Regions from separate parts of the Cellulomonas sp. H30R-01 genome, predicted to be linked through region 3. Evidence: riboswitches for the same ligand, from Rfam matches in the RefSeq annotation. Region 3 holds a riboswitch; each other region holds the start of a gene.
The links. A riboswitch is a leader RNA that binds a small molecule or an ion and turns the genes downstream of it on or off. The one in region 3 is predicted to bind S-adenosylmethionine.
Positions count from the first base shown of each region.

Region 1: linked by a shared signal. The riboswitch ahead of GXP71_RS09275 (ABC transporter permease) and the one ahead of GXP71_RS15855 (methylenetetrahydrofolate reductase) in region 3 are both predicted to bind S-adenosylmethionine.
Region 2: linked by a shared signal. The riboswitch ahead of GXP71_RS10330 (hypothetical protein) and the one ahead of GXP71_RS15855 (methylenetetrahydrofolate reductase) in region 3 are both predicted to bind S-adenosylmethionine.

Region 1 is NZ_CP048210.1:2,078,798-2,088,349, reverse strand. It holds gene obgE (GTPase ObgE) at 1-1,028, shown strand, start outside; gene proB (glutamate 5-kinase) at 1,196-2,350, shown strand; gene GXP71_RS09290 (ABC transporter substrate-binding protein) at 2,549-4,189, opposite strand; gene GXP71_RS09285 (ABC transporter ATP-binding protein) at 4,265-5,995, opposite strand; gene GXP71_RS09280 (ABC transporter permease) at 5,992-6,984, opposite strand; gene GXP71_RS09275 (ABC transporter permease) at 6,981-8,039, opposite strand; SAM riboswitch class IV at 8,115-8,226, opposite strand; gene GXP71_RS09270 (ABC transporter permease) at 8,884-9,552, shown strand, end outside.
Region 2 is NZ_CP048210.1:2,314,521-2,324,072, forward strand. It holds gene GXP71_RS10290 (NAD(P)-dependent oxidoreductase) at 1-82, shown strand, start outside; gene GXP71_RS10295 (DUF4956 domain-containing protein) at 213-845, shown strand; gene GXP71_RS20350 (VTC domain-containing protein) at 842-1,759, shown strand; gene GXP71_RS10310 (carbohydrate-binding domain-containing protein) at 1,792-3,744, shown strand; gene GXP71_RS10315 (methionine ABC transporter permease) at 3,835-4,578, opposite strand; gene GXP71_RS10320 (methionine ABC transporter ATP-binding protein) at 4,575-5,597, opposite strand; gene GXP71_RS10325 (MetQ/NlpA family ABC transporter substrate-binding protein) at 5,678-6,628, opposite strand; gene GXP71_RS10330 (hypothetical protein) at 6,814-7,074, opposite strand; SAM riboswitch class IV at 7,101-7,215, opposite strand; gene GXP71_RS10335 (PadR family transcriptional regulator) at 7,433-8,128, opposite strand; gene GXP71_RS10340 (MerR family transcriptional regulator) at 8,269-9,132, opposite strand; gene GXP71_RS10345 (VOC family protein) at 9,182-9,552, opposite strand, start outside.
Region 3 is NZ_CP048210.1:3,538,433-3,547,984, reverse strand. It holds gene GXP71_RS15870 ((deoxy)nucleoside triphosphate pyrophosphohydrolase) at 1-255, shown strand, start outside; gene GXP71_RS15865 (MalY/PatB family protein) at 948-2,207, opposite strand; gene metE (5-methyltetrahydropteroyltriglutamate--homocysteine S-methyltransferase) at 2,347-4,668, opposite strand; gene GXP71_RS15855 (methylenetetrahydrofolate reductase) at 4,665-5,798, opposite strand; SAM riboswitch class I at 5,866-5,961, opposite strand; gene GXP71_RS15850 (hypothetical protein) at 6,207-6,422, opposite strand; gene GXP71_RS15845 (DNA-3-methyladenine glycosylase I) at 6,670-7,227, opposite strand; gene GXP71_RS15840 (TetR family transcriptional regulator) at 7,403-8,707, opposite strand; gene GXP71_RS15835 (ATP-binding cassette domain-containing protein) at 8,791-9,552, shown strand, end outside.

The sequences.
Region 1 (9,552 bases), 1.5 Mb from region 3:
TGGGGTACCCGTCGGCGGGCAAGTCGAGCCTGGTCGCGGCGATCTCCGCCGCGCGGCCCAAGATCGCCGACTACCCGTTCACCACGCTCGTGCCGAACCTCGGCGTCGTGCAGGCCGGGTCGTCGCGGTACACCGTGGCCGACGTCCCCGGACTCATCCCGGGCGCGTCGCAGGGGCGCGGCCTCGGGCTGGAGTTCCTCCGGCACATCGAGCGCTGCGCCGTGATCGTGCACGTCCTCGACTGCGCCACGCTCGAGCCCGACCGCGACCCGATCTCCGACCTCGACGTCATCGAGTCCGAGCTCGCGGCCTACGCCGGCGACCTCGGGATCGAGGGCGGACGTGTCCCGCTCGCCGAGCGCCCGCGGGTCGTCGTGCTCAACAAGATCGACGTGCCCGAGGCCCGCGACCTCGCCGACATGGTCAAGCCCGAGCTCGAGGCGCGCGGCCTGCCCGTGTTCGAGATCTCGACGGCCAGCCACGAGGGCCTGCGCGCGCTCACGTTCGCGCTCGCCGAGCGCGTGGAGCGGGCCCGTCGCGAGGCTCCGGTGCCCGAGGCCACGCGCGTGGTGCTGCGGCCCAAGGCCGTCGACGACTCCGGGTTCACCGTCACGCGACGCGAGGGCGGCGGCGCCGTCTGGTTCGCGGTGCGCGGCGAGAAGCCCGAGCGCTGGGTCCGGCAGACCGACTTCTCCAACGACGAGGCCGTCGGCTACCTCGCCGACCGGCTCGCGCGGCTCGGCGTCGAGGACGCGCTGTACTCGGCCGGCGCGGTCGCCGGGGACGAGGTGCGGATCGGCCCGGACACCAATGCGGTCGTCTTCGACTGGGAGCCCACGCTCATGACGGGTGCCGAGCTGCTCGGTGGGCCGCGCGGCTCCGACGTGCGGCTCGAGGACCGGTCGCGCCCGACCCGTGGTGAGAAGCGGCAGGAGTACCGCGAGCGCATGGACGCCAAGACCGCGGCCCGCGACGAGCTGTGGTCGGAGCGCGAGCACGGCGTCTGGACGGACCCGGACGCGGACTGACAGTCGGACCGGACCGGCCGCGGTACGGACGGTTCGGGTCGGGCACGCTCGGGACAGGGCCTCGACGTGTCCGCCCGCCGGCGCAGCGCCCTCGCGCCGGGGTCGTCGTGCGTCCGGCGCGCGGATGCGTCCGCGGTGATGCGGCGTCGCCGGGGCAGAATGCCGACGTGAGCGCCGCACCCCTGCACGACCGCCAGCAGCTGCCCGCCGCCGGGCGGGTGGTCGTCAAGGTGGGGTCGTCGTCGCTCACGAGCCCGGACGGGCGCCTCGACCCCGAGCGGCTGCGCGCGCTCGTCGACGTGCTGGCCGAGCGGCGGAACGCGGGCGGGCAGGTGGTGCTCGTGTCGTCGGGGGCCATCGCGGCGGCCATCGGGCCGCTGGGGTTGTCGGCGCGTCCCCGGGACCTCGCGACGCAGCAGGCCGCCGCGTCCGTCGGGCAGGGGCTGCTCGTCGCGCACTACACGAAGGCGTTCGCGGACCACGGGCTGCGCGTCGGCCAGGTGCTGCTGACCGCGGAGGACACGGTGCGGCGCGGGCACTACCGCAACGCGCACCGGTCGCTGACGCGGCTCCTCGACCTCGGCGTGGTGCCGATCATCAACGAGAACGACGCGGTCGCCACGGACGAGATCCGGTTCGGCGACAACGACCGGCTCGCGGCGCTCGTGTCGCACCTGGTGCACGCGGACGCGCTCGTGCTGCTCACCGACGTCGACGCGCTGTACACGGGACCGCCGTCGCGGCCGGGGTCGCGACGCCTCACGCACGTCGCCGGACCGCGCGACCTCGACGGGGTCGACGTGTCGTCGCGGGGGAGCGCCGTCGGGACGGGCGGCATGGTCACCAAGCTCGAGTCGGTCGCGATCGCGACGCAGTCGGGCATCCCGGTGGTGCTGACGTCCGCGGGTCAGGCGCGTGCCGCGCTCGCGGGCGACGACGTCGGGACGTGGTTCGCGGCGACCGGCCGGCGGTCGTCGATCCGGCTGCTGTGGCTCGCGCACGCGGCACGGACGCGCGGGCGGCTCGTGCTCGACGAGGGGGCCGTGCGGGCGGTCGTCGAGCGGCGGACCTCGCTGCTGCCGGCGGGCGTCACGGGTGTCGAGGGGACGTTCGACGCGGGCGACCCCGTCGAGATCGTCGGGCCCGACGGGGCCGTCGTCGCGCGCGGGCTCGTCGCGTACGCGTCGGACGAGGTGCCCGACCTGCTGGGTCGCACGACGTCGGACCTGCGGGACGACCTGGGTCCGGGCTACGACCGCGAGCTCGTGCACCGCGACGACCTGGTCCTGGTCAGGCGTCGGCGGGTGCCGGCCGAGCGCTGACGCCGCCTCCCACGGCAGCACCGCGTCACGGCAGCACCGCAGCAGTGCAGCACCGCAGCAGGGCAGCACCGCGTCACGGCAGCACCGCGTCACGGCAGCACCGCGGCGCCGCCGCACGGCAGCGCAGCACCTCCGCGCGACGCGAAGGGCGGGAGCGCCGTCGTGCCGCTCCCGCCCTTCGCGCCGTCTGATGCTCGGTCAGTCGAGCCAGGCGGTCGTGAGCTGGTCGAGCCGGGAGTCGGCGCCGAGCTCGACGCCGTGCACCTCGGGCGACAGGCCGAGGTACGTCGTCAGCTCGTGCACGGGCAGCACCCAGTGCTGCGACACGAGCCGCTCCTGCGCCTCCGCGAGCACCGCGTCGCGGGCCGTCGGGTCGCTGGTCGCGAGCTGCTCCTGGAGCAGGGCCTCGAGCTCGGCGTCGTCGATCCGGTAGTAGTTCGTCGCCGCGGTCGAGTACTGCGTGCGCAGCACGTCGCCGTCGGCGCGGGACAGGTTGCCCCACACGAGGTCGAACTCGCCGGACTTGAGCTTCGCCTGGAAGTCCGGGACGGCGCCCGACCAGAGCGTGACGTCGATGCCGATCGCCTTGAGCTCGGCCTGGAGCAGCTCGACGGACGTCTGGTTCGGCGAGAAGTTCGTGATCCAGACGAGCGTCGGGGCGAGGCGCACGCCGTCCTTCGCGTAGATGCCGTCGGCACCCTTCTCCCAGCCGGCGTCCTCGAGCACCTCGGCGGCCTTCGCGGGGTCGGACTCGAGGTGCTCGCTCACGTCGGCGACGCCCGGCGTGGTGCTCGCGAGGACGCTCGTGGCAACCGCGAAACCGTCGGTGAGGGCGGTGTCGCGGACCTCGGTCGGGTCGATCGCGAGGCCGATCGCCTCACGGACCACCGGGTCGCTGCCCAGCGGGGACGCGCCGTTGAACGTGAGGCCGAACGTGATGCCGGGGTTGGCGCGGTGGACCAGCGGGAAGCCGGACTGCTCGAGCGTGGCGATGTCGGTCGGCTGGACGCCGCCGATGACCTGGACCTGCCCCGACGTGAGCGAGCCCGTGCGGACGCTCGCCTCGGGTGCGACCTGGAACGTCACCGAGTCGACGTGCGGCGCACCGGCGTCGGTGCGCGCCTCGGGCGCCCACGCGTAGTCGTCGCGGGCCTCGAGGACCGTCTCGGTGTCCTTCGTGTAGTGGTCGAGCACGAACGGTCCGGTGCCGACGACGGCCGAGCCGTCCGCGCGGTCGTCGAACGGCACGGCGATCGTCGACGCGGCCACGATGCCGAGGGCAACCGTGCTCACGGCCTGCGGGAACGCGGCGTTGGGCGTGCCGAACGTGACCGTCACGGTGTGCTCGTCGACGACGGTCGTGCCGGTGTAGCCGACGAACGAGGGTGCCGCGCTGCTCTTCGCGCCCGCGGCGACGACGTCGTCGAACGTCGCCTTGACGGACTCGGCGGTGAGCGGCGTGCCGTCCGAGAAGGTCACGTCGTCGCGGAGCGTGAAGGTGTGCTCCGTGGCGTCGTCGTTCGAGGTCCACCCCGTCGCGAGCCACGGCTCGAGCGAGCCGTCCGCCGGGTCCTGCCACAGGAGGGAGTCGACGAGCTGGCGCGTCACGTAGAGCGTGTCGTTGCCCGAGCCGGTGCCGGACGGGTTGAGCGAGATCGGGTCGTTGCCGATCGCGAACACGAGGTCGCCGCCGTCGACGGGACCGCTCGACCCGGATGCGGACGGCTCAGTGCCCTCGGGGGAGCCGGAGCTGCACGCGGCCAGCGCGAGGCCGAGCGCGAGGGCGGAGGCTGCGACGCGCAGGACGTGCGTGCGAGCAGGGGACGGGGACTGCGACATGGGGTCTCTCCAGGATGGGGCGGGGGCGGTGGCGCGCTCAGCGCCGGGGGCGGCGACGGCCGGGACAACAGGCGGTCATCGCTCACCTCCTCGGAGCTCGGCCCGCACGGACGTGCCGGGGATCGCCTCGAGCAGCTCGGTCGTGTACGGGTGGGAGGGGCGCGCGAACACCGTCTCGACGTCGCCCTGCTCGACGACCCGCCCGTGCCGCAGCACGACGACGTCGTGCGCGACCTGCCGCACGACCGCGAGGTCGTGCGAGATGAACAGGTAGGAGACGGCCAGGTCGCGCTGGAGGTCGGCGAGCAGGTCGAGGATCTGCGCCTGGACCGACACGTCGAGCGCGGAGACCGGCTCGTCGAGCACGACGATGTCGGGCCGCACGGACAGCGCCCGGGCGATCGCGACGCGCTGGCGCTGGCCGCCGGACAGCTCGGCGGGGCGGCGCTGCAGCGCCGAGGCGGGGAGTGCGACGAGGTCGAGCAGCTCGGCGGCGCGCGCGGCACGTTCCCGGCGGTCGCCCACCCGGAACGCGCGCAGCGGCTCGGTGACGATCCGCTCGACGGTCCAGCGGGGGTCGAGCGACGCGTAGGGGTTCTGCTGCACGACCTGGAGCCGGCGTCGCAGCGCACGGAGCTGCGTGCCGCGGGCACGCGTCACGTCGGTGCCGTCGATCTGGACCGTGCCGGCCGTCGGCTCGGTGAGCCGCAGCGCGAGCCGGGCGGTCGTCGACTTGCCGGACCCCGACTCGCCGACGAGCGCGAGCGTGCGACCGCGCGGGACCGCGAAGGACACGTCGGCGACGGCTCGCAGGACGCCGGTGCCCGCGCCGCTGCTCCGGGGCAGCGGGAAGTCCTTGACCAGGCCGCGCACCTCGAGCGCGGGCGGGCCGGGCGTGCGGGGAGGCGTGCCGGTCGTCGTGGCGCGTGCCCCAGGGGCGGGCGACGACGGGACGGGCCTAGCACGGCGCGCTCCCCGCAGCGACGGCGCCGCTGCGAGGAGCGCGCGCGTGTACGCCTCGCGCGGCGACCCGAGGACCTCGTCGGGCGTGCCCGTCTCGACGACGCGGCCGCGCGACATCACGACGATGCGGTCGGCCCGGTCGGCGGCGACGCCGAGGTCGTGCGTGATGAGCAGGACGCCGGTGCCGGTCGCCGCGGTCAGCTCGTCCAGGTGGTCGAGGATCCGGCGCTGCACGGTGACGTCGAGCGCGCTCGTCGGCTCGTCGGCGACGAGCAGGCGCGGCTGGGCGACGAGCGCGACGGCGATGAGCACGCGCTGCCGCATCCCGCCCGAGAGCTCGTGCGGGTACTGCCGGGCGCGCAGCTCGGGCTCGGGCAGGCCCGTGCGGCGCAGCGCCTCGACGGCCTGGCGGGCGGCTCCGCGGCGGTCGGCCAGCCCGTGCACGACGAGCGCCTCGGCGACCTGGTCGCCGACCCGCGTGACGGGGTTGAGCGACACGGTCGGGTCCTGCGGGACGAGCCCGACGAGCGCGCCGCGGACGGTGCGCAGCACGCGCGGCGACGCGGTCGCGAGGTCGTGGCCGAGCAGGTCGATCGTGCCCGACGTGATGCGTGCGGCGGGCGCGAGCAGGCGGACGACAGCCGCGGCGGTCGTCGACTTGCCCGAGCCGGACTCGCCGACGACGGCGACGGTCTCGCCCGCGTCGACGTGCAGCGAGACGTCGCGCACGGCGTGCACGTCACCGCGCCGGGTTCGGTAGGAGACCGCGAGGTCGCGGACCGTGAGCAGGCGCTCGGCAGCAGGCACGTCCGCGGCACGCGAAACGGGGGTCGTGGCGGTCATCGGGCCCTCCCGGGGTCGCCGTCGAGCGCGCGGGAGAGGCGTCCCGCGGCGAGCACGGTCGCGACGATGACGAGGCCAGGGAGCGTCGTCAGCCACCACGAGGTGCGCAGGAAGTCGCGTCCGCCCGCGACGAGCGCCCCCCACTCGGGTGCGGGCGGCGGTTCGCCGTAGCCGAGGAACGACAGGGACGAGACCGCGAGGACCGCACCGCCCAGCTCGAGGGCGGCCAGCACGACGACGGGTCCGACGGAGTTGGGCAGGACGTGCCCGAACAGCACGGTCCACCAGCGGCTGCCGCCCGCCTGCGACGCCTCGACGAAGCCGGAGGTCCGCACGCGCAGCACCTCGGACCGCATGATGCGCGAGACCGCCGCGACGTTCGCGATGCCGACGGCGATCGCGACGTTGACCGAACCGAAGCCGAGCACCGTGATGAGCGCGAGGGACAGCAGCAGCGCCGGGATGGACAGGAGGACGTCGACGACCCGCATCGCGACGTCGTCGACGAGACCGCCGACGAACCCCGCGGCCAGCCCGACCAGCGCGCCCACGACGAGCCCGACGAGCACCGCGACGAGAGCCGCCCGCAGGGTCAGCGGCGTGCCGTGCACGACCCGCGTGTACAGGTCGCGACCGAGCTGGTCGGTGCCGAACCAGTGCGCGGCCGACGGCGGCTGCAGCTTGTCCGCGGGCACCCCGACGAGCGGGTCGCCCGGCGCGAGGAGCGACGGCGCGAACGCCGCCACGACCACCGCCACGGACCACAGCAGCGCGAGCACGAGCCCGGGCCGGCGGACCAGGTCCTCGAGCCGGGAGCGCCACGGGTTGCGGTGCGTGAGCTCGTCGTCGTGCTCGCGGACGGCGTCGGCGAACCGGTCGGCGGCCGTCGCGGTGAAGTCGTCGGCGCGCGTGCCCGGGTCGAGCGCGGTGGGGACGAACCCGTCGGGGCGCGACGGGCTCGAGCCCGTGAGGCTGTCGATCGTGCTCACCGCGCACCTCCGGCGGGGACGGCGTGGGCGTGCTCCGCCGGCGCGGTGCTCGGCGGTCGCGTGGCGTGCTCGTCGGCGGCCGGCCGGCCCGCGTCGTCGGGCTCGGCTGTGACGCCCGCCGCACGCCCACCCGTGACGATGCGCGGGTCGAGCAGCGGGTAGACGACGTCGACGAGCAGGTTGGTGAGCACGTAGACCGTCGCGGCGACGAGGACGACGCCCTGGACGACGGGGATGTCCTGCGCGGCCACCGACGTCGCCGTGAGGCGCCCGAGCCCGGCACGGGAGAACACGGTCTCGGTGACGACGGCCCCGGACAGCAGCCCGCCGACGACGAGGCCGGTCGCGGTGAGCGCGGGCAGGGCCGCGTTGCGCAGCGCGTGCCGCAGGTGCACGCGCACCCGGCCCGCACCCTTGGCGAGTGCGGTGTCGACGTACGGCTCGCGCAGGGTGTGCAGCAGGCTGCGTGACAGCAGCTGCGCGATGATCGCGGACGTCGGGAGCGCGAGCGTGACCGCCGGGAGCACGATCGACGCGAACCCCTGGTTGCCGAGCGCGGGGAAGATCGGCAGCTGGAACGAGAACCACTGCACGAGCGTCAGGCCGAACCAGAACGACGGGATCGCGACGCCGAGCGGCGGCAGCGACAGCAGGAACCCCGCGAGCGCGCGGTGGCGGGTCGCGGTCGCGACGACCGCGAGCGTCCCGCCGCCGACGACCGCGAGCAGCAGCGCGGCCCCCGCGATCGCGGCGGTGGGCGGGATCGCCTGGGCGAGGAGCGTCGTGACCGGCTGCTTGCTCACGACGGACGTGCCGAGGTCGCCGCGCACCGCGTCGAGCAGCTGCGTCAGGTACTGCACGGGCAGCGGCTGGTCGAGCCCGTACTCGGCGCGCAGCGCGTCGAGCTGCTCGGGGGTCACGTCGGTCGAGTCGCCGCCGTACATGATCGACACGGGGTCGCCGGGGAGCGCGTAGAGCACGACGAAGGACACGGTGTACGCCGCCCACAGCACGAGCACGGCGAGGCCGAGCCGGCGGGCGAGGTACCGCGTCACGGCGTCACCGCCGGGGCGTGCGGTGCGGGCGTCATGGGGTGCTCCTTCGGTGCGCGGGACGGTGCGCGCGTCGGTCGTCCGTGCTTGCACGACGGGGGTGCCGTGCCGGGTCATCACCTGGAGCACCCCGCCACGTCCGGAGGGTTGCTGCCCGACCAGCCAGGGCTTGTCGTCGGGTCTCGTGACCGGCGGGAAACGTAGGAAGGGGTCGCACCGGGGTCAATGGTCGATCCCGCGCGTCTCACGATCCGGACGTTCGGCCGGGAGCAGTGGTTCGCCCTCGGGGCGTGTTCATGCGGGACTCCGGCCGCGGCGGCCCGACGGCCAGGCGCACACGCACCGGTGCTCGAGGAACGCGATCCCGCATCGCGAGACGCGTGGCAGGACCCGTTGACCCGTCCGGGACCGCCACCTACGTTCGCGGCTCGCGTCGCCGTCAGGCTCGGCTGGCGACGCGGCACCCCGCGGTGCACCCGAGCACCTGCCCCCGGCGTCGCCCGCCTGGGGGCACCCGCCGCCCACGGAGGCGACCCACCATGACGACGTCCAGCCGCTGGACCACCGCGCCGACGCCGGCACCGCGCGTCTGTCGCGCCTGTCGCCGCTGACGGCACCCGCCGCTGACGGCACCCGCCGGTGACGGCACCCGCCGCTGACGGCACCCGCCGCCAGGCGACCTGCGACGCGACGTCGTGCCCCGCTCTCCACCCGCCGACGCCCGCCGTCGTCCCACGCACCCGCCGAGACGGCGAGGCGCGTCCCCGCTCGTCCCCGCACACGACCGCCGCGCGCCCGCGCGCGCGTCGTCCACCGCCCACCGCCCGCCGCCCCAGGAGCCGCCGCCATGGCCGCCGTCGACCTCGCCGCACCACCGGGTCCCTCCGTGACCCCCACCGTGCTCACCCGCGTCCGCGCGCTGCGCCCACCCGTGAGCCCGCGCTACCTCGCGGGCCGCGTCGCCACCGGTCTCGTCGCCGTGTGGGGTGCCGCGACGCTCGTCTTCTTCGCGCTCTACTCGACGGGCAACCCCGCGCTGCTGCTCGTCCCGCCGGACGCACCCCCGGACGAGGTCGAGCGACTGACCGCGCTCATGGGGTTCGACCGCCCGGTGCCCGTGCAGTACGTGTCGTTCCTCGGGCAGGTCGTGCGCGGCGACTTCCCCGACTCGATCCGGTACGGCTCCGACCCCGTCGCGATCGCCCTCGGCCGGCTCCCCGCGAGCATCGAGCTGGGGCTCGTCGGGCTGACCATCGGGGTCGTCGTCGGCGGCGTCATCGGCTTCGTGTCCGCGACCTCGCGCTCGGCATGGCTGCGCCGCGTGCCGCTGAGCGTCGCGGTCGCGCTCGACGGCATCCCGACGTTCTTCTTCGGCATCCTCGCGACACTCGTGCTCGCCGTCTGGCTCGGCTGGCTGCCGGCGACCGGGGCGACCGGCCCCGCCGCGATCGTGCTGCCGGGGCTCACGCTCGGCGTCGCGTTCGTGCCGGCCGTGGCGCGCGTCTTCCGGACCGCG
Region 2 (9,552 bases), 1.2 Mb from region 3:
CGCACGCCGGTCGATCGCCGTCTCGCAGGACACCGACGCCGTCCCGGGCGGGCGTCGAGCACGCGCGGGCGCCGCCGCCTGACCGGCCCGGTCGCGCGGCACGCAGGCCGGGGTCACGGCGGACGCTGACCCCGGCCTCAGCCGTCGCACAGCGTGCGCCCAGCAGGCCACGGCTGACTGGTCACCACGCCCGACCAGTCAGGAGCCACCGCATGTCCCCCACCGTCCTCTACGCCGCCGACCTCGTCGCGGTCCTCGTGCTCACGTTCGCCCTCTACCTGCCCCGGCACCGGCGCCGCGACCTCGCGGTCGCCTACCTCGGCGTCAACGTCGGCGTGCTGGCCGTCGCGGCGACGCTCGCGAGCAGCACGGTCGGCGCCGGCCTCGGCCTCGGGCTGTTCGGCGTCCTGTCGATCATCCGGCTCCGCTCCGCCGAGCTCAGCCAGACCGAGGTCGCCTACTACTTCGCGTCGCTCGCCCTCGGCCTCATCGGCGGGCTCGCGGCGGCGCCCGTCGGGATCGCGCTCATGGCGGTCGTCGTGCTGGTCCTCGCGATCGCCGACAGCCCCCGGCTGCTCAGCCGGTACCGGCAGCAGACCGTCGTCGTCGACCGCGCCGTCGCGGACGAGACCGCGCTCGTCGCGCACCTCGAGCAGCTGCTCGGCGGGCGCGTGCGGCGCGTGTCGGTGCAGCGGCTGGACCTCGTCAACGACACGACCTGGGTGGACGTGCGGTACGACGCCGACCCGCGCGGCACGGTCGTCCCCACCGCGCGGCGGGCCGACCCGGTCGCCGCGACCCCGCGGCCGGACGAGGCCGACCGGTGGGCGGTGGCGCAGCGATGACCCCCGACGTCCTGCACCGGCTCACGCCCGTCACGCTCGACGAGCTGCTCGCGGACGCCGCGCTCCAGACCCGCGTCGACCGCAAGTACGTGCTGCCCGTGAGCGCGCTGGACCTGCTGCTCGACGAGCTCGACCCCGCGACCCGGGTCCTCGAGATCGACGGCCGACGCACGTCCGCCTACCGGTCGGTGTACTTCGACACCCCCGCGCTGAGCAGCTACCTGGGCGCCGCACGCCGTCGCCGCCGGCGGTTCAAGGTCCGCACCCGCACCTACGTCGACGACGGCGCGTGCTGGGTCGAGGTCAAGACCCGCGGCCCGCGCGGCACGACCGTCAAGGACCGCCGGCCGCACACCGGCCCGGCCGCGCTCGACGACGCGGCCTGCTCGTTCGCGGCGGCGGCGCTCGGCGACGAGCGGTCGGCGACGCTCGACGGCCCGCTGCTGCCGACGCTCGTCACGACGTACGACCGGGTGACGCTGCACGTGCCGGGTGCGTCAGGTGCTCGGGACGTCCACGTGCCTCGCGACGCCGACGCACCACGCGCGGCCGCGGGCGGTGCGCCGGGTGCGGGACCGTCCCGCGCGTCGGTCGGCGGGCCGGCCGAAGTCGGTGCCGCACGCCCGACCGCGACCTGGCGCTCCGGCACCGCCGCGTCGCGGACGACCGTCGACACCGGGCTCGTCTGGACCGACCCGTCGACGGGCCGCTCGCTCCCCCTGCGCGGCCTCGCGATCGTCGAGACCAAGACCGGCTCGACGCCGTCCTCGACCGACCGGCTGCTCTGGCGGCACGGCCACCGGCCCGTGCGCGTCTCGAAGTACGGCACCGGCCTGGCCGTCCTGCACCCCGACCTCCCCGCCACGCCGTGGCGCCGCGTGCTGGACCAGCACGTCGCCGCGGCGACCCGCTGACCTCCCACCACCCACCCGATCGGAGCACCACCGTGCGACACCACCGCGGGCGCCTCGTCGCCCCCACCGCCCTGCTCGCCGGCCTCGTGGCCGCGACCCTCGTCGGCTGCTCGGCGGCCGACGCCGCCTCGAGCTCGTCCGGCACCTCGGCCGGCACCGCGACCGCGACGGCCACCGACGCGGACGTGACCGTCGAGAGCACGCTCGCCGACAACACCGCCTGGCACGAGACCACGGCGACCGACGACACGTCGTCCGCGACGACGATCACCCTGGACGGCACGACGGTCACGGTCGACGGCGACGGCGCGACGGTCGACGGATCGACCGTCACCGTGACCGCCGCCGGCACGTACGCCGTCTCCGGCACCCTCACCGACGGGTCGCTCGTCGTGGACAGCCCCGACGACGGGACGGTCGTCCTCGTCCTCGACGGCGCCGACCTCACGAGCTCGACGACGTCCCCGCTCCAGGTCACGGACGCCGGCGACGTGGTCGTCGTGCTCGCCGACGGGTCGACCAACCACCTGGCCGACGCGACGACGTACGTGTACCCGGACGCCGGCACCGACGAGCCGAACGCGGCCCTGTTCAGCACCGCGGACCTCACGATCACGGGCAGCGGGACGCTCGACGTCGAGGGCCGCTCGAACGACGGGATCGCGAGCAAGGACGGCCTCGTGGTCGAGTCCGGGACGATCACGGTCGACGCCGTCGACGACGGGATCCGCGGCAAGGACTACCTCGTCGTGCAGGACGGCACGCTCGACGTGACGGCCGGCGGCGACGCGCTGAAGTCCGACGAGGCCGACGACGCCGCGCTCGGCTACGTCGCGGTCCTCGGCGGCGACCTCACCCTGGTCTCCGGCGACGACGGCGTCACCGCCGCGACCGACGTCGTGCTCGCCGACGGGACGGTGACGCTCACCGCGGGCGGCGGGCACGACGCGACCGTCGCCGACGACGCCTCCCCGAAGGGACTGGTCGGCGACGTGTCCGTCGTCGTCGGCGGCGGCACGCTGCGCGTCGACGCGGCCGACGACGCCGTGCACTCCGACGGTGTCGTCGCGGTCACCGACGGCGACGTCACGCTCGCGACGGGCGACGACGGCATCCACGCCGAGGGCGCGCTGCGCGTCGCGGGCGGCACGCTCGACGTGGCGACGGCGGTCGAAGGGCTGGAGGCGCCGGTCATCACCGTCGCGGGCGGCGACACCTCCCTGACGACGAGCGACGACGGCGTCAACGCGACGGCGGGCTCGACGACGACCGACGCCGCGGACGCGGCCGATGGTGCGGGCACCGCGGCAGGCTCGGGCACGGCGGCGGGCTCCGACCCGGCGGCCGGCTCCGACCCGGCGGCCGACGGCACCGGCACCGACCCGCGCGCGGGCGGCATGCCCGGCGGCGGCGAGTTCTCCGCCCAGGACGGCGTCCTGCTGGAGATCACGGGCGGCACGCTCGTGGTCGACGCCGAGGGCGACGGCCTCGACTCCAACGGCTCGATCACGATGAGCGGCGGGACGGTCGTCGTCGCGGGCCCGACGAGCTCGGGCAACGGCGCGCTCGACTACAACGGCACGTTCGAGATCAGCGGCGGCGAGCTCCTGGCCGTCGGCGCGTCGGGCATGGCGCAGACCCCGTCGGACGGCTCCCCGCAGTCGTTCGTCGGCCTCACGCTCGACGGCACGCAGCAGGCCGGCACGGTCGTGCACGTCGCCGCGGAGGACGGCACGGTCCTCGCGTCCTTCACGGCGCCGAAGTCGTTCTCCTCGGTCGTCTACTCGTCAGCCGACGTCACCGACGGCGCGACGTACACGGCGCTCGTCGGCGGCGCGACGGGCACGCCGGACACGACGGGCCTGTCCCACGACGGCGACGCGTCGTCGGCGACGACGTCCGCCACGGCCACGGCGGGCGAGGCCCAGGCCGGCATGGGCGGCGGCCCCGGAGGCGGCCAGGGCGGACGCCCGTCCCGCCCCTGACACCCCCCTCCCCGCGCGAGATCGACATGGTGGCCGTCCCGAGCTGTCGGACGGCCACCATGTCGGTGTCGACGGAGCGACGGAGCCGGGTCAGCGGCGCAGGATGCGGCGGGAGAGCCGGTTGCCCAGGGACTGGGCCAGCTGGACGAGCACGATGATGACGATCACCGTGATCCACACGACCGCGAAGTTCCACCGCTTGTACCCGTAGTCGAGCGCGAACGCGCCGAGCCCGCCGCCGTCGAGCGTCCCGGCGAGCGCGGACATGTCGACGAGCGCGACGAACACGAACGTGAACCCGAGGATCAGCGGACCGAGCGCCTCGGGGACCAGCAGCGTCAGCACGATCCGCCACCGCGAGGCACCCGTCGCGCGGGCCGCCTCGATGACGCCGGGGTCGATGGCGACGAGGTTCTGCTCGACGATCCGGGACACCCCGAACGTCGCCGCGAACGACAGCGGCACGATCATCGCGGTGCTCCCGAGCCGGGTGCCGATCAGCCCGACGGTCACGGGCGCGATGATCATCAGCAGGATGAGGAACGGGATCGGCCGGAACACGTTGACGACGAGGTTGAGCACGCCGAACACCGGCCGGTTGGACAGCAGCCCGCCCCGACGCGTCGTGTAGAGCGCGATGCCGAGAACGAGCCCGAGGACCCCGCCGATGAGCAGCGTCGCGGACACCATGTAGAGCGTCTCGCCCGCGGCCTCCAGCAGCTTGGGGCCGTGGAAGGCGGGGTCGAAGTCCCCGGCAGCGGGGAGGACCGTCGCGGCGGACGGCGACGCGACGGCCGGCAGCCCGGTCGCGAGGGCCGACGTGAGCGCGGTCATCGGACGGCCTCCTCGACGGGCGCGACGGCGCCCAGCTGCGCGACGAGCGCGTCGACGGCCGCGTCGGGCCCGTCGAGCGCGAGCGTGAGCGACCCGAACGACTGGTCCTGCAGGGTGCCGATGCCGCCGTACACGATCTCGAACGCGACGCCCGACGCCCCGGCCGACGCGAGCACCGACCCGAGCCGCGAGCTGTCGGTCATGGTGACGGTGACGATCCGCCCGGTGTGGGTGCGCTGGAGCCGCTCGAGGACGGTGCCGCGCGGCCGGTCGTGCACGACGGTCGACACGAACCGCTGCGTGACGTCCGCCTGCGGGCGCGTGAACACGTCGAACACGCTCCCCTGCTCGGCGACGCGCCCGTCCTCCAGGACGGCGACGCGGTCGGCGATGGACCGCACGACCTCGAGCTCGTGCGTGATGACGACGATCGTCACGCCGAGCTCGCGGTTGACCTTCTGCAGCAGGTGCAGGACGTCCTGCGTGGTCTGCGGGTCGAGCGCGCTGGTCGACTCGTCGGCGAGCAGGATCTTGGGCTGCGCCGCGAGCGCCCGTGCGATGCCGACGCGCTGCTTCTGCCCGCCGGACAGCTGGTCCGGGTAGGAGTGCGCGCGGTCGAGCAGGCCGACGAAGTCGAGCAGCTCGGCGATGCGCCGGTCGCGGTCGGCCTTGGGCCAGCCGGCGACCTTGAGCGGGAAGGCGACGTTCCCGGCGACGGTGCGCGACGAGAACAGGTTGAACTGCTGGAAGATCATGCCGATGTCGCGGCGCTTGCGCTCGAGCGCGCGCTCGGACAGCGACGCGACGTCGTCGCCGTCGACGACCAGCTGCCCCGACGTGACGCGCTCGAGGCCGTTGATGAGCCGCACGAGCGTGCTCTTGCCGGCGCCGGAGTAGCCGATGACGCCGAAGATCTCGCCCTGCTCGACGGCGAGGTCGACGCCGTCGACGGCGCGGATCGGCCCGTTCGGGCCGTCGAACACCTTGGTGACGTCGCGGAACTCGATGATGGGGGTCACGTGGGGGGACCTTTCACGGAAGGACGACGGCCGCGCGGCCCGGTCCCCGGGGGTGGTGGGGACCGGACCGCGCGGACGGCTCAGCCAGCGGCCTTGAGGTTCTCCTGCGTCTGCGCCAGGACGTCCTGGAGCTTCGCGGCGTCGTAGCCCTCGACGATCGTGGCGGTGCCGCCCGACGACTCGACGACCGACTCGAGCACCTTCGGGTCGTGGTACAGCTCGACGATCTTCTGGTACGTCGGGTTGTCCACGTCGTCCGGGCGGGCGGCGATGATGTTGATGTACGGCTGCGCCCCGGCCGAGCTCGGGTCGTCCGCGAAGACGTAGCTGTCGAGGTCGAAGCCCGCGTCCGTCGCGAAGTTGTTGTTGACGATCACGCCCGCGACGTCGGGGTCGCCGATGAGGCCCGCGGTCTGCGACGCCTCGACAGGGCGCACGACGACGGTCGACGCGTCGGTGTCGACGTCGTCCGGCGTCGGGACCTTCGGCTCGCCGGTGAACTCGATCAGGCCGGCCTCCTCGAGCACGAACAGCGCGCGCGCCTGGTTGGTCGCGTCGTTGGGGATCGCGACCTGCTCGCCCTTCGTGAACTCGGAGACGTCCGTGTGCTTCTGCGAGTACAGCGGCAGCGGGACGATCAGCGTCGAGCCGATGGGCTGCAGGTCGTCGCCGGTGTTGTTGTTGTGGTCGGCCAGATACAGGATGTGCTGGAACGCGTTGAGGTCGATCTCGTCCTCGGTGAGCGCCGGGTTCGGCTGCGTGTACTCGGAGAAGCCGACGATCTCGAGGTCGATGCCCTCCTCCGCGGCGAGGTCCTTGAGGATCTCCCAGTGCGGCTGGCCGACGTCGGTCGTGCCGAGGCGGACGACGGTCGCGCCGTCACCGGCGGCGGAGTCGTCGGCGTCGGGACGCGTGAACGCGAAGACGAGCGCGCCGACGAGCACGACGACGGCGACGACCGCGCCGACGACGAGACCGGTGCGGCGCTTGCCGCCGTTCTTCGCCGGGAGGACGGGGACGTTCTCGGACATGGGGTGTCTCCTTGCGGTGTGCCCGACGGATCCGGGCGGGTCAGGGACAGGCGTCGTGGGACGCCGGCCGCGTGGCCGTGGGCCGGTGCGGCGGTGGGACGAGGACGGCGGGAAGCCGTCGGTCGAGGCGCGCGGCGTCGTGCGCCGGGCGGCTCAGGTGCGGCGGTGGCGGCGCTGTGCCGGTGTCAGACCAGCTGGCCGTGGGTCGCCGGACACGCGGGCATGCGACACATGACGGCCGTGGCGGCGGTCATGGTGCGGGCCTCGCGGGTGTCCATCGATCGACCTCTTCCTCGCGCGCCGGCGACGGTGTGCCGGGCAGTGGCGTCAGTGAAGCGAACCTGCTGGACACGTGTCAAATTCCGACCGGTAACGTCGGGATAAGTCTCGCGGGCGGCGCCGACGGGCCGGGCGACGAGCGCGCGGGCGACGGGCTGCGGGGTCATGCGTCCTCCTCGGGCGCCAGGGCGCCGGTCGACTTGTGGGCGCCGCCGTGACGCACCACCGGTTCTCGCCCCGGGGCACCCCGCTCGATCAGGAGGGTTGCCGTGCAGCCAGCCGGGTACTTGACGCTGCAGCTCGTGAACCAGGGCCCAGGATAGTCGACGGGCCGCTTCGTCTCGACGAGACGCTGGTCACGGCGGTCGGCACCAGCGCCGTCTCGGACCTCTGCGACACCTCCAGGCTGAGCAGAACCGCAGACAGGTCCGCGTGCGCCGCAGCGCCCGGACGCGCTGAGGCCCCCGACGCGGCGTGCGCGTCGGGGGCCTCGTGAGCACACGGGCCTGAGGCCGGGCGCCCGGGTCAGGCGTCGGCGGACGGCTCGTCCGTGGACGGTGCCGCACCCTCCCCCGCGAGCAGCAGGTAGAGGTCACGACGGGCTCGGTCGAGCACGGCGACCGCGGCGGTCGCCTGCTCGGGCGTGCCGGTGCGCGCCACCTGGACGGCGGCCGCGGACAGCGCCTCGACCGCGGGCCGCAGCGCCTTGCCCGGGTGGACGGGCCGCTCGGCCGCGTCGAGCCACGGGGTGCCGAGCGCCTCGCGGTTCTGCTCGACGTAGCCCGCGCCCGCCTCGGTCAGCCGGGCCAGGCGTCGCCCGCCCTCGGCGGACAGCGTGACGAGACCCTCGTCCTCGAGCATCGCGAGCGCCGGGTAGACGGCGCCCGGGCTCGGCCGCCAGCGACCCTCGGACCGCTCGCCGATCTCCTGGATGAGCTGGTAGCCGTGCATGGGCTGCTCGGTGAGCAGCAGGAGGACGGCCGCGCGGATGTCGCCGCGACCGGCCCGCCCGCCGCGGCGTCCGCCGTGGCGCGGGTGGGGGCCGCCGTGGTGGCCGCCGAAGCCGCGGCCGCCGCGCGGTCCGGGACCGCCGGGGCCGAAGCCGGGACCGAAGCCCGGGCCGAACCCGGGACCGAACGGCGGGCCGGACGGGCGCCCGCCCGCGTCCTCCTCGAACGCGTCGGGGCCGGCGGGGTGGTGGTGGAAGTGGTGGTGTCGCATGGACGAGCTCCTCGGGATCGTGGGGGCCGGCGGGGATGCGGGGCACGGCTCGACCGGGTGTCCCGGGAGGGGTGCAGCGCGATGCCGACGTCGTGAACGATATATCGTTGATACATCGTTCGCAAGACCCGGCGCGACGATCAGGTCCCACCGAGTGGCGACCAGAACGACCAGGGCTCCCCCTCCGGCCCGATCGCCCCGTACTCGCGCACCCCGTACGGCTGGTCCGTCGGCGGGTACGTCACCGTGCCGCCGCGTGCGACGACCGCCGCGTGGTGGGCGTCCACGTCCCGCACCGTCACGACGAGCATCCCGGTCGCGGCACCGAGCGTCGCGGGCGACACCAGCCGCCACTCCGGCGCCACGCGGTGCAGCATGACGATCCCGTCGGCCGTCCGGACCTCGCCGTGCACGACCGTGCCCGCGTCGTCGCGGTGCACCGGCCCCGGCTCGAGCCCGAAGACCTCGACGAGGTGCCGGTGCGCGGCCTCCAGGTCGGCGTACACGAGGACCGCGACGCGCCGCAGCGGCTCGGTCGACGCGACCGCGGTGTCCTCCAGGAGGGCCAGCAGCCGGCGGCACACGTCCACGTCGCCCGCGACGTCGTCGCCCCGTGCCGCCCCGTCGGCGGCGACGTCGGGACGTGTCGCCGCGAGCCGGTGCAGCAGCCGCTCCATGCGCAGCACCTGGTCCTCCAGCTCGACGAGGTGCGTGCGCAGCGCCCCGTCGAGCGTCCACCCCGGGTCGTCGAGCGCCGCCGCGATGTCGTCGAGCGACACCCCGAACCGCCGCAGCACGCTGATCCGGTACAGCCGCTCGAGGTGCGCCCGCCGGTAGACGCGGTGACCGGCGGCCGTCCGGTCGGGCCGCAGCAGCCCCACGTCGTCGTAGTGGTGCAGCGTGCGGACGGTCAGCCCTGTGAGCGCGGCCAGGTCGCCCACGCGCCAGCCCGCGCCGCCGGTCCCCTCGCCCGGCGCGACGCCGTCGTCCGCCTGCTCGCTCACCCCGCCCGCCTCACGCTCGTCGGGACCCGTCGGCCCGTGTCGCCGCGGTTCAGAGCGGCGAGTGGATCGCCCAGCGGTGACCGAACGGGTCCACGAGCCAGCCGCGCCGCTCGTCGCCCTGGTCCGCGGGCTCGCGGTCGACCGTCGCCCCCGCCGCCACCGCGCGCGCGTACACCGCGTCCACGTCGTCGACCTCCAGCACGACGGCCGCCGTCGCGTGCCCGAGCGTGGCCGGGGCGTAGGCGCCGTAGTCGTGGTACTCGTCGGAGAGGTAGAAGGGCAGGCCGTCGATCGCGAGCGCCGCGAACCCCACGCGCCCGTCGTCCTCCGTGTACCGCTCGCCGCTCTCCGTCGCGCCGAACGCGGTCGCGTAGAAGTCGATCGCCGTCGCGGCGTCGTGCACGGTCAGGTAGGGCACCA
Region 3 (9,552 bases):
CTCCGGGAAGAGCTCGGCGTCCGTGTCGCTCTCGGCGACGAGGTCGTGGGTCCGGACGACGGCGTCTGGCCCCTCACCGACCGGTACGTGATGCGCCTCTGGCTCGCGGAGGTCGTCGACGGCGTCCCCGAGCCGCTCGTCGAGCACGACGAGCTCCGCTGGCTGCCCGCCGGTCAGTGGCACGACGTCCCGTGGCTCGACGCGGACGTCCCCATCGTCGACGCCCTCGTCGCACTGGTCCGCGACCGCGTCTGACGTGTCCACCCCGGCGATCGCTGCCGCACCCGGGCATGAGACGGCCCGCGGAGGGCCGGCATCGACGGCGGCGGGACCGTGCGCCGGCCCGCTCCGCGGGCCGTCAGCTCACCAGCGGTGGTTGCTGTTGCCCGAGCAGATCATTCCGGTGCCCCGGCAGAACGTGCACTCGCCCTTCCACCGCTTGCGACCCTGACCCTCGCAGTGGCTGCACTCCGCCACCGGGGACGTGCACTCGTCGCACCTCTTCATGTCGGCCTCCTCGCCAGGCTCGTCGTCGTGCCCGGACCTCGTCGCCGTCTGGACCGGCACGGGGTCTTCAGTCGTCAGCATCGGCAGGACGGGCGTCCACTTGAGCGGCGCAACCCGACCGTGACCTGGACACCTGCCCGCAGGGCGTCCTGGCCAGGACCTATGTCGCGATTCGCGCGCTGTGTCCGTGCGTCCCGCGGCAGATTCGCCCGTTCGGCGCAAGGGTCGTCGGCGCGTCGCTGCCCCGACCGGGCCGCCCGTCGGGGCTTCGCCGCGCGGACCGGATTCGACGGGCTCGTCGACTCCCCGGCCGGCCGGTTCGACGGGCTCGTCGACACCCCGACCGGACCGGTTCGACCGGCTCGTCGACGCCTCAGGGCGGCTCGTCGACGACTCGGCTGGACCGCCCGGCGGGCTCGTCCGACCGCGTCGGCGGGACGTCAGCCCAGGGCCGCTGCCAGGCGCCGTACACCCTCGCTGAGCGTCGCCGTCGACGCCGCCAGGTTGAGACGCGCGAAGCCGACGCCCTCGGGCGCGCCGAACGTGGGCCCGGGGTTGAGCGCGAGGCGACCGCGCTCGAGCGCGAGACGTGCAGGGTCGGCGCCGTCGCGGACCGCGGGGACGTCGCGCAGGTCGAGCCACGCGAAGTACGTCGCGTCGGGCGGTGTCCAGCGGGCCGCGGGCAGGTGCGTCGCCAGCAGCGCGGACAGCAGCCGCTGGTTGTGGCGCAGACCGTCGAGGACCCGGTCCAGCCAGTCTCCGCAGTCGCGGAGCGCCGTCGTGTGGGCGACCGCGCCCAGGTGGCTGACGCCGTGCAGCACGATCTCCGGCAGGCTCGCGAGGTCGGCGCTCGCGTCCGGTCCCGGGACGGCGACCGCGGCCTTGAGCGCGGCGAGGTTGAACGCCTTCGACGCCGAGTGCAGCGCGATCGCCGACGGGATCACCGTCGTCGTCGGGACGAACCGCGACGACGCGCCCTCCTGGCCGGTGTCGCCGCCGTCGGGGTTGCCGGTCGCGGCGTCCCGGGCGCCGGCACGGTCGGTCGTCTGCGTGCTGCGGCCCATGACGAGCGGCGCGTGGATCTCGTCCGCGACGACCCGGACGCCGTACCGCCCGGCGAGCTCGCCGACGGCCGCGAGCTCGGCGGCCGTGTGCAGGGTGCCCGTCGGGTTGTGCGGGTGGCACAGCAGGTACGCGGCGCGACGGCCGCCCGACGTGGCAACGGCGAACGCGGCGTCGAGCGCGTCGAGGTCGAGGCGACCGTCCGGGCCGAGGGGGGCCGGCAGCGGGCGTCGGTCGGCGTGCTCGACGAACTGCACGAACGGCGGGTACACCGGCGGGTTGATCACGACGGCGTCGCCGGGGTCGGTGACGAGCCGCAGCATCTCGACGATGCCCAGCATGACGTCCGGCACGAGCCGGCAGTCCGCGACAGGCACGTCCCAGCCGTACCGGGCGGCGGCGAAGCCGGCGAGGGCCTCGGCGTAGTCGGGCCCGTGCACGTACCCGGTGTCGCCGGCGCGCATCGCGTCCGACACGGCGCGCACGACGGCCTCGGGCTGCGGGACGTCCATCTCCGCGACGTACATCGGCAGCACGTCGGCCGGGTAGCGGCGCCACTTCTGGCTCGTCCGGCGCCGCAGCGCGTCGAGCGGCACGGAGTCGAAGATCGTCGTCCCGTCGGCCACGTCCGCGTCCACGCGCCGACCTTACGTCGGGTCACCCGGAACGGGCCGACGAGCCGGTGCTGGGGCGATCGGCTGGGGACGGCGGAGGGCCGGGTCCGTGGTGGACCCGGCCCTCCGGTGGTGCGGTGCGCCCGTCAGGGCGTGTGCGGCGTCAGAGCGTCGCGCGGACCGCCCGCGTCGCCTGCAGGATGTGCTCGAGCGACGGGGTGACCTCCTCGTAGCGGCGGGTCTTGAGGCCGCAGTCGGGGTTCACCCAGAGCTGGTCGAGCGCGATCGCCTTGACCGCCTCGGTGAGGAGCTCCTCGACCTCGCCCTCGCTCGGCACGCGCGGCGAGTGGATGTCGTAGACGCCCGGGCCGACGGCGCGCGGGTAGCCCGCCGCGGCGATGTCGCCGAGGATCTCCATCTTCGAGCGGGCCGCCTCGATGGACGTGACGTCGGCGTCGAGGCCGTCGATCGCGCCCATGATCTGGCCGAACTCGCTGTAGCAGAGGTGCGTGTGGATCTGCGTGTCCTCGCGCACGCCCGCCGTCGAGAGGCGGAACGAGCGGACCGACCAGTCGAGGTACGCCGCGTGGTCCTCCGCGCGCAGCGGCAGGAGCTCGCGCAGCGCGGGCTCGTCGACCTGGATGATGCCGATCCCGGCGGCCTCGAGGTCGGCGATCTCGTCGCGCAGCGCGAGGCCGACCTGGTTGGCGGTGTCGCCGAGCGGCTGGTCGTCGCGGACGAACGACCACGCGAGGATCGTCACCGGCCCGGTGAGCATGCCCTTGACGGGCTTCTCCGTGAGCGACTGCGTGTACGACGTCCACGCGACCGTGATGGGCGCCGGGCGGGACACGTCGCCCCAGAGGATCGACGGACGCGTGCAGCGCGAGCCGTAGGACTGGACCCAGCCGTTCTGCGTCACGGCGAACCCGTCGAGGTTCTCCGCGAAGTACTGGACCATGTCGTTGCGCTCGGGCTCGCCGTGCACGAGGACGTCGAGGCCGATCTTCTCCTGCAGCTCGACGACGCGGCGGATCTCCGCCTTCATCTCGTCCTCGTACTGCTCGGCGGTGAGCTCGCCCTTGCCGAACGCGGCGCGCGCCTTGCGGATCTCCGGCGTCTGCGGGAACGAGCCGATCGTGGTCGTGGGCAGCGGCGGCAGGTCGAAGCGCGCGGCCTGCGCGGCCTTGCGGCTCTCGAAGTCGCCGCGGTTGAACGCGTCCTCGCCGAGGGCGGCGACACGTTCGCGCACCTCGGGGCGGACCACGCCGGGGGCGGTCTTGCGCGACGCGACGGCGTCGGACGCGGCGAGCAGCTGCTCGTGGATCGCCTCGCGGCCCTCGGTCAGGCCCTCGGCGAGCGTGACGACCTCGACGACCTTCTGGTCGGCGAACGCGAGCCACGACTTCAGCGTCGGGTCGAGCGTGGGCTCGTCCTGCACGTCGTGGGGCACGTGGAACAGCGACGTCGACGTGCCGACCGTGACGGCGCCCGCGCCGAGGTTCTCGAGCTGCTCGAGCACCTGGAGCTTGGCGTCGAGGTCCGCGCGCCAGATGTTGTGGCCGTCGATCACGCCCGCGACGAGCGTCTTCGACTCGAGGCCGGGAACGGCCTGCGTCGGGGCGGGGCCGCGGACCAGGTCGACGCCGATGGCCTCGACGTCGGTCGCCGCGAGCACGCCGAGCGCGTCGCGCAGGTCGCCGTACGGCGCGGCGACGAACAGCGCCGGGCGGCCCTCGACCGCGGTGAGCGCGCCGTACGCCTCGGTGACCGACGCGAGCAGGCGCTCGACGGGCACGTCGATCGAGTCGGACACGAGCGCGGGCTCGTCGAGCTGGACCCACGTCGCGCCGGCGGCGGCGAGGTCGCGCAGCAGCGCGGCGTAGACCGGCAGCACGTCGGCGAGGCGGTCGATCGGCGCGAAGTCGTCCGGCGAACCCTCGGCGGCCTTGGCGAGCGCGAGGAACGTCACCGGGCCGACGATGACCGGGCGGGTGAGCACGCCCTCGGCCAGCGCCTCGGCGAACTCGCGGACCGGGCGGTCGCTCGCGTAGCGGAACTCGGTGTCCGGGCCGATCTCGGGGACCAGGTAGTGGTAGTTCGAGTCGAACCACTTGGTCATCTCGAGCGGCAGGTCGTCGCCGCGGCCGCGCGCGACCGTCGAGTAGCCCGCGAGGTCCAGACGGCCGTCGGCGTCGACCAGGTCGGCGAAGCGCGGCGGGATCGCGCCGAGCACGGTCGCGGCGTCGAGCACGTGGTCGTAGAACGAGAACGCGCTGGGGATCGCGGGCACGTCGGTGCGCAGGCCGAGCTCGGCCAGGCGGGTGCGGGTGCGGCGGCGCAGGTCGGCGGCGACGGCCTCGACCTCGTCGGCGGAGGAGCGGCCGGCCCAGAACGCCTCGATCGCCTTCTTGAGCTCGCGACGGGGACCGATCCGGGGGTAGCCCAGGACGGAGCCGGCGGGGAACGTGGGGGTGGTGGTCATCGCGGTGTCTGTCCCTCGTGGGTCGGGTCGGGTGCCGTCGTGGTCGGTCCGGGTGTGCCGGGGGTCGTCGCGGTGGGGGCCGTGACGGGTACGGCGCTGCGGCCGGTGCGGGCCCCGCCGTCCAGACCCGCTCCTTCGAGCAGGTCGAGCGCGGCGTGGTGCTGGTTGAACGTGTAGAGGTGGACGCCCGGGGCGCCGCCGTCCAGCACGCCCTGGACGAGGTCGACGCCGGCGCGGATGCCGCGACGGTGCCGCTCGAGGTCGTCGTCCGCGGACCCGAGCAGGTCGAGCAGGTCGCGCGGGACGGGCACACCCGTGAGGTCCTGCACGCGCAGCAGCCGTGCGGGGTCCGTGCTGGGGATGATGCCCGGGATGATCGGGATGGTGACGCCCGCGTCGCGCGCCTCGGCGACGAGCCCGAGGTACGACTCGGCGTCGAAGAACACCTGCGTGATCGCGAAGTCCGCGCCGGCCTCCTGCTTCGCGAGCAGCGACGCGACGTCCTGGGCGCGCGTGCCGCCCGTCGCCGCGTTGCCGCGGGGGAACGCCGCGACGGCGACCGACAGGGGCCGGACCCGGGCGCGCACGGCCTGCGACGGGCTGCCCGCGCACCGGCGCGACTCGATCTCGCGCAGCAGCGCGACGAGCTCGCTCGCGGTGTTCACGCCGTCCGGGTGCGGCTGCCAGTCGTCCTGCCCCGCGGGCGGGTCGCCGCGGAGCGCGAGGAACGAACGCGCACCCTCGTCGAGGAACTCCTCGACGATGGCCGTGATCTCGTCGCGCGACGTGCCGACGCAGGTGAGGTGCGCGATGGGGTTGAGCGACGTCTCGCGCAGGAGCCGGCTGACGAGCGCGCGGGTCGTGACGCGGGTGCGGCCCGAGGCGCCGTACGTGACCGACACGAAGTCGGGGTGCGCCTCGCCGAGCCGCTGGATCGTCTCCCAGAGCCGCGGTGCGGCGTCGGGGTTGCGCGGCGGGAAGAGCTCGAACGACACCGTCGGCCGGTCGATCGCGGCGAGCGGGCGGTCGGGCGCCACGTGCGGGCCGGTCGTCCGACGCGGGGTGGTGTCGGCGACGGTGCCGGTCTGGTCGACCGTGCCCGGCAGCGCGTCCACGACGGGGACGCTCACCGGACGACCGGCGTCGGTCGGCCCGCGCGGGGGTCGCGGGGGCACGCGGGGTGCTGCGGCATCGTTCACTCCATCGACCCTGGCGGAAGCACCCACACCCTCGCCAGGAGGGGGGTTGCTGCGGCGTCGTCGAGCCAGGTCTCTCGGCCGCTCTGGATGGTTGTCGAGATGCTAGACCGCCGACCACATGGTGGGCAACGTTGCTCGACCGGTGAGACGCCAGCGTCCGCGCGGCAAGCGGTCCGTCGAGGTGGGAACGTCGCGGTCGAGAGCCGTCGGACTCGCTGGCCTCCTCCCTGGCGTCGCGGCGTCGACGCACCGACGGTCGATCACGCGCGGTGGCGGACCGTGCCCGGCGACGCGGGATGACGACGGCAGAACCGGAGGGCGTCCGGTCCACCCCTCGGATCAGCGGCGGCGGCGCGGGGTCAGGTGGCCGGGCCGGAGCCGGCTGCGCTGCGTCGGGACGTCGAACCACGAGGTCGGCGACCCGGCCACGACACCGAGCAGGCCGTCCTGGACGGCGGCCAGCACCTCGGCGTCGACGTCCGAGGGGGTGGACATCGCGGCGGCGGCCCCGCGCACGGCGTCGAGCCGCCCGTCGGGGTCCGTCGTGTCCGTCATGCCGGGCATCCTAACCTCCACCCGAAAGAGGGTCGGAGGTGCGCGCCGAGGCGTCACTCGACGGGAGCAGCAGCCTCCCGTGGGCGCCGCGCGGAGCGGTCGTCGACCGCCACCAGGGTGCGTCGGCTGCGGTGGTCCGCGGCCGCCCGGGTTCGTCGGACGCGGTGGTCCGCGGCCGCCCGGGTTCGTCGGACGTCGGCCGTCGTGCTCCGCGCGGCGGCACCGTGGGCGGCGGAGCAGGCGCGCGTCAGGGCACCGTCACCGACGGGCACGTCGCGAGGTGGTCGTCGACCAGCCCGCACGCCTGCATCGCGGCATAGGCGGTCGTGGGTCCGACGAACCGGAAGCCGAGCGACTTGAGCTCGCGCGCGAGCGCGCGTGACTCCGGGGTCACGGCCGGCACGTCCGTCCAGGTCGCGGGCCGGACGTGGTCGGCGCGGTCGGGTGCATGGGACCACAGGACCTCGTCGAGCGTGCGTCCCTGCGCGTGCAGGTCCCGCAGCGCACGGGCGTTGGCGATCGTCGCCTCGATCTTCGCGCGGTTCCGCACGATGCCGGCGTCGGCCATGAGGCGTGCGACGTCGCCGTCGCCGAACCCGGCCACGACCTCGGGGTCGAAGTCGGCGAAGGCCGCGCGGAAGGCGGGACGCTTGCGCAGGATCGTGATCCAGGCGAGCCCCGACTGGAACCCCTCGAGGGCCAGCCGCTCGAAGAGCGCGTGCTCCCCGTGGACCGGGTGCCCCCACTCCTCGTCGTGGTACTGCTCGTAGAGGGGGTCGCCGTCGCCGAAGCACCGGCCCGTCACGAGCGGGCGTGCCGGGGTGGCGGCGGGGACGTCGGGCGTCGCGGCGGCGTCGGGGGTCTGCGTGGGCACGGCGCCAGTCTGGCGCGGGACGCCGACACCGCGCGGGCGGGCGTCGACGGCTGGCGGTGCCGGTGCGCCGACGCGGGCTGTGGACGGCTCGCGGCGGGCGTGAGAGTCACGATCCCGTGCGACCCTCCGCCCGTGCGATGAGCGCCGCGATGCCGTCGAGCAGCAGGGTCGTGCCGAACGAGACCGGGCCGTCCTCCATCGCGGCACCGAAGGCTCCCGCGCTCGCGGCCCGGACGAGCGCGGGGTGCTCGTCGGGCGTCGCGACGGCCAGCAGCATCCCGTCCATGTCGTAGGACCGCGACGTCGCCTCCTGCACGGCCCGCTCCCGGTCGGTCCACGAGGCGAACAGCCGCAGCTCGTCCAGCTGGTGGCTCGCGATCGTGCCGACGGCCGTGACCTTGGTCGCCTCGTCGAGCGGCGTGTCCTCGAGGGCCGCGACCATCGCCTCCATCCAGGCGAGCCGGTTGGGCCCGACCGCGTGCAGGACGGTGCCCGTCTGCGCGAGCCACGGGTGCGAGAACAGGACCGGCTGCTGGATCGACACGAGCAGCTCGATGCGCGCGCGCCAGTCGCCGACCTCGCGCCCCACGGCGGGTGGCCGGCCGCTCGCGCGGTCGGACATGAGGCTGACGACCTCGTCCTTCGACGCCACGTAGCGGTAGAGCGACATGGTCGTGAACCCGAGCGACTCCGCGAGCCGCGCCATCGACACCGCCCCGATGCCCTCCGCGTCCGCCAGCGCGATGGCGGCGTCGGCGATCTGGTCGAGCGTGAGGCTCGGCCGGGGGCCGCGCCGGGGTGGCTCGGGGGAGCGCCACAGGACGGCCAGGTCGGGCGGGAGCGCGGACGCGTCGACCGTCGTGGTGGCGGGCGCGGTCCCGGCCCGGGCGGCCTCGCGGCGCGCCTTCTCGGCCTCGCGAGCGGCGCGCTGCTGCGCGAGGGCGGCGTCGCGCGCAGCCTTCTCGGCCTCACGGAGCGCCCGGCCGGCCTCGCGTGCGGCGTCACGGGCGGCGCGCTCGCGCTCGGCCTGAGCGCGCTCGGCCTCGCGGCGGGCCTCGGTCTCGCGGCGGGCCCGCTCGCGCTCGACGTCCTGCAGGGCTCGGGCGCGGGCGGCCTCGGACTGCTCGAGCGCCTTGACGCGGTCGCGCTCGGCCTTCTCGTCGTCGCGGCGGCGACGGTCGGCCTCCTTGCGGGCGCGCTCGGCGTCCTTGGCGGCCTCACGGTCGGCCTTCTCGCGGTCCCGACGTGCGCGGTCGGCCTCCTTGGCGGCAGCGCGCCCCGCCTTCTCGCGGTCGCGGCGCAGCGCCTCGGCCTCCTTGCGCGCGTCGTCCGCCTCGCGCCGTGCGACCTCGGCGGCCCGGTCGTCGCCCGCCTCGGTGCCGTCCGGGTGCGGGTTCGCTTCCTCGTCCACGTCGTACCTCCTTGACGCCCGATCCTATAAGTGTGTATGACATACACACACAGTTTACGACGTACACAGAAGGAGGCCACGCGATGACCGCACCGATCGTCGTCGCCCGCGGACTGCGCAAGTCCTACGGCGACCTCACCGTCCTCGACGGCGTCGACCTCGACGTCCACCGCGGCGAGGTCCTCGCCCTGCTCGGGCCCAACGGCGCGGGCAAGACGACGACCGTCCGCATCCTGTCGACGCTCCTGCGACCCGACGGCGGCACCGCGACGGTGGCCGGCGCCGACGTCGTCCGCGACCCCGCGGCCGTCCGCGCCGCCATCAGCCTCACCGGCCAGTACGCCGCGGTCGACGAGCTGCTGACAGGCGCGGAGAACCTGCACCTGATGGCCCGGCTGGCGCACCTCAGCGGCCGCGAGGCGCGCACGCGCTCGCGCGACATGCTCGAGCTGTTCGACCTCACCGACGCCGCGGGACGCCTGGTCAAGACGTACTCGGGCGGCATGCGGCGGCGGCTCGACCTCGCCGTCAGCCTGCTGAGCCGTCCCCAGGTCGTGTTCCTCGACGAGCCGACCACCGGCCTCGACCCGCGCAGCCGCGGCGACCTGTGGGACGTCATCCGTGACGTCGTCGACGCGGGCGCGACGCTCCTGCTCACCACGCAGTACCTCGAGGAGGCCGACCGCCTCGCCGACCGGATCGTCGTCGTCGACCACGGCCGCGTCATCGCGCAGGGCACCGCCACCGAGCTCAAGCGCACGGTCGGGTCGGCGCACGTCGAGCTCGTGCTGCGCGACGGCACGGTCCAGCGCGTGCCCACCGACGGGTCGGTCGCCGACGTGCAC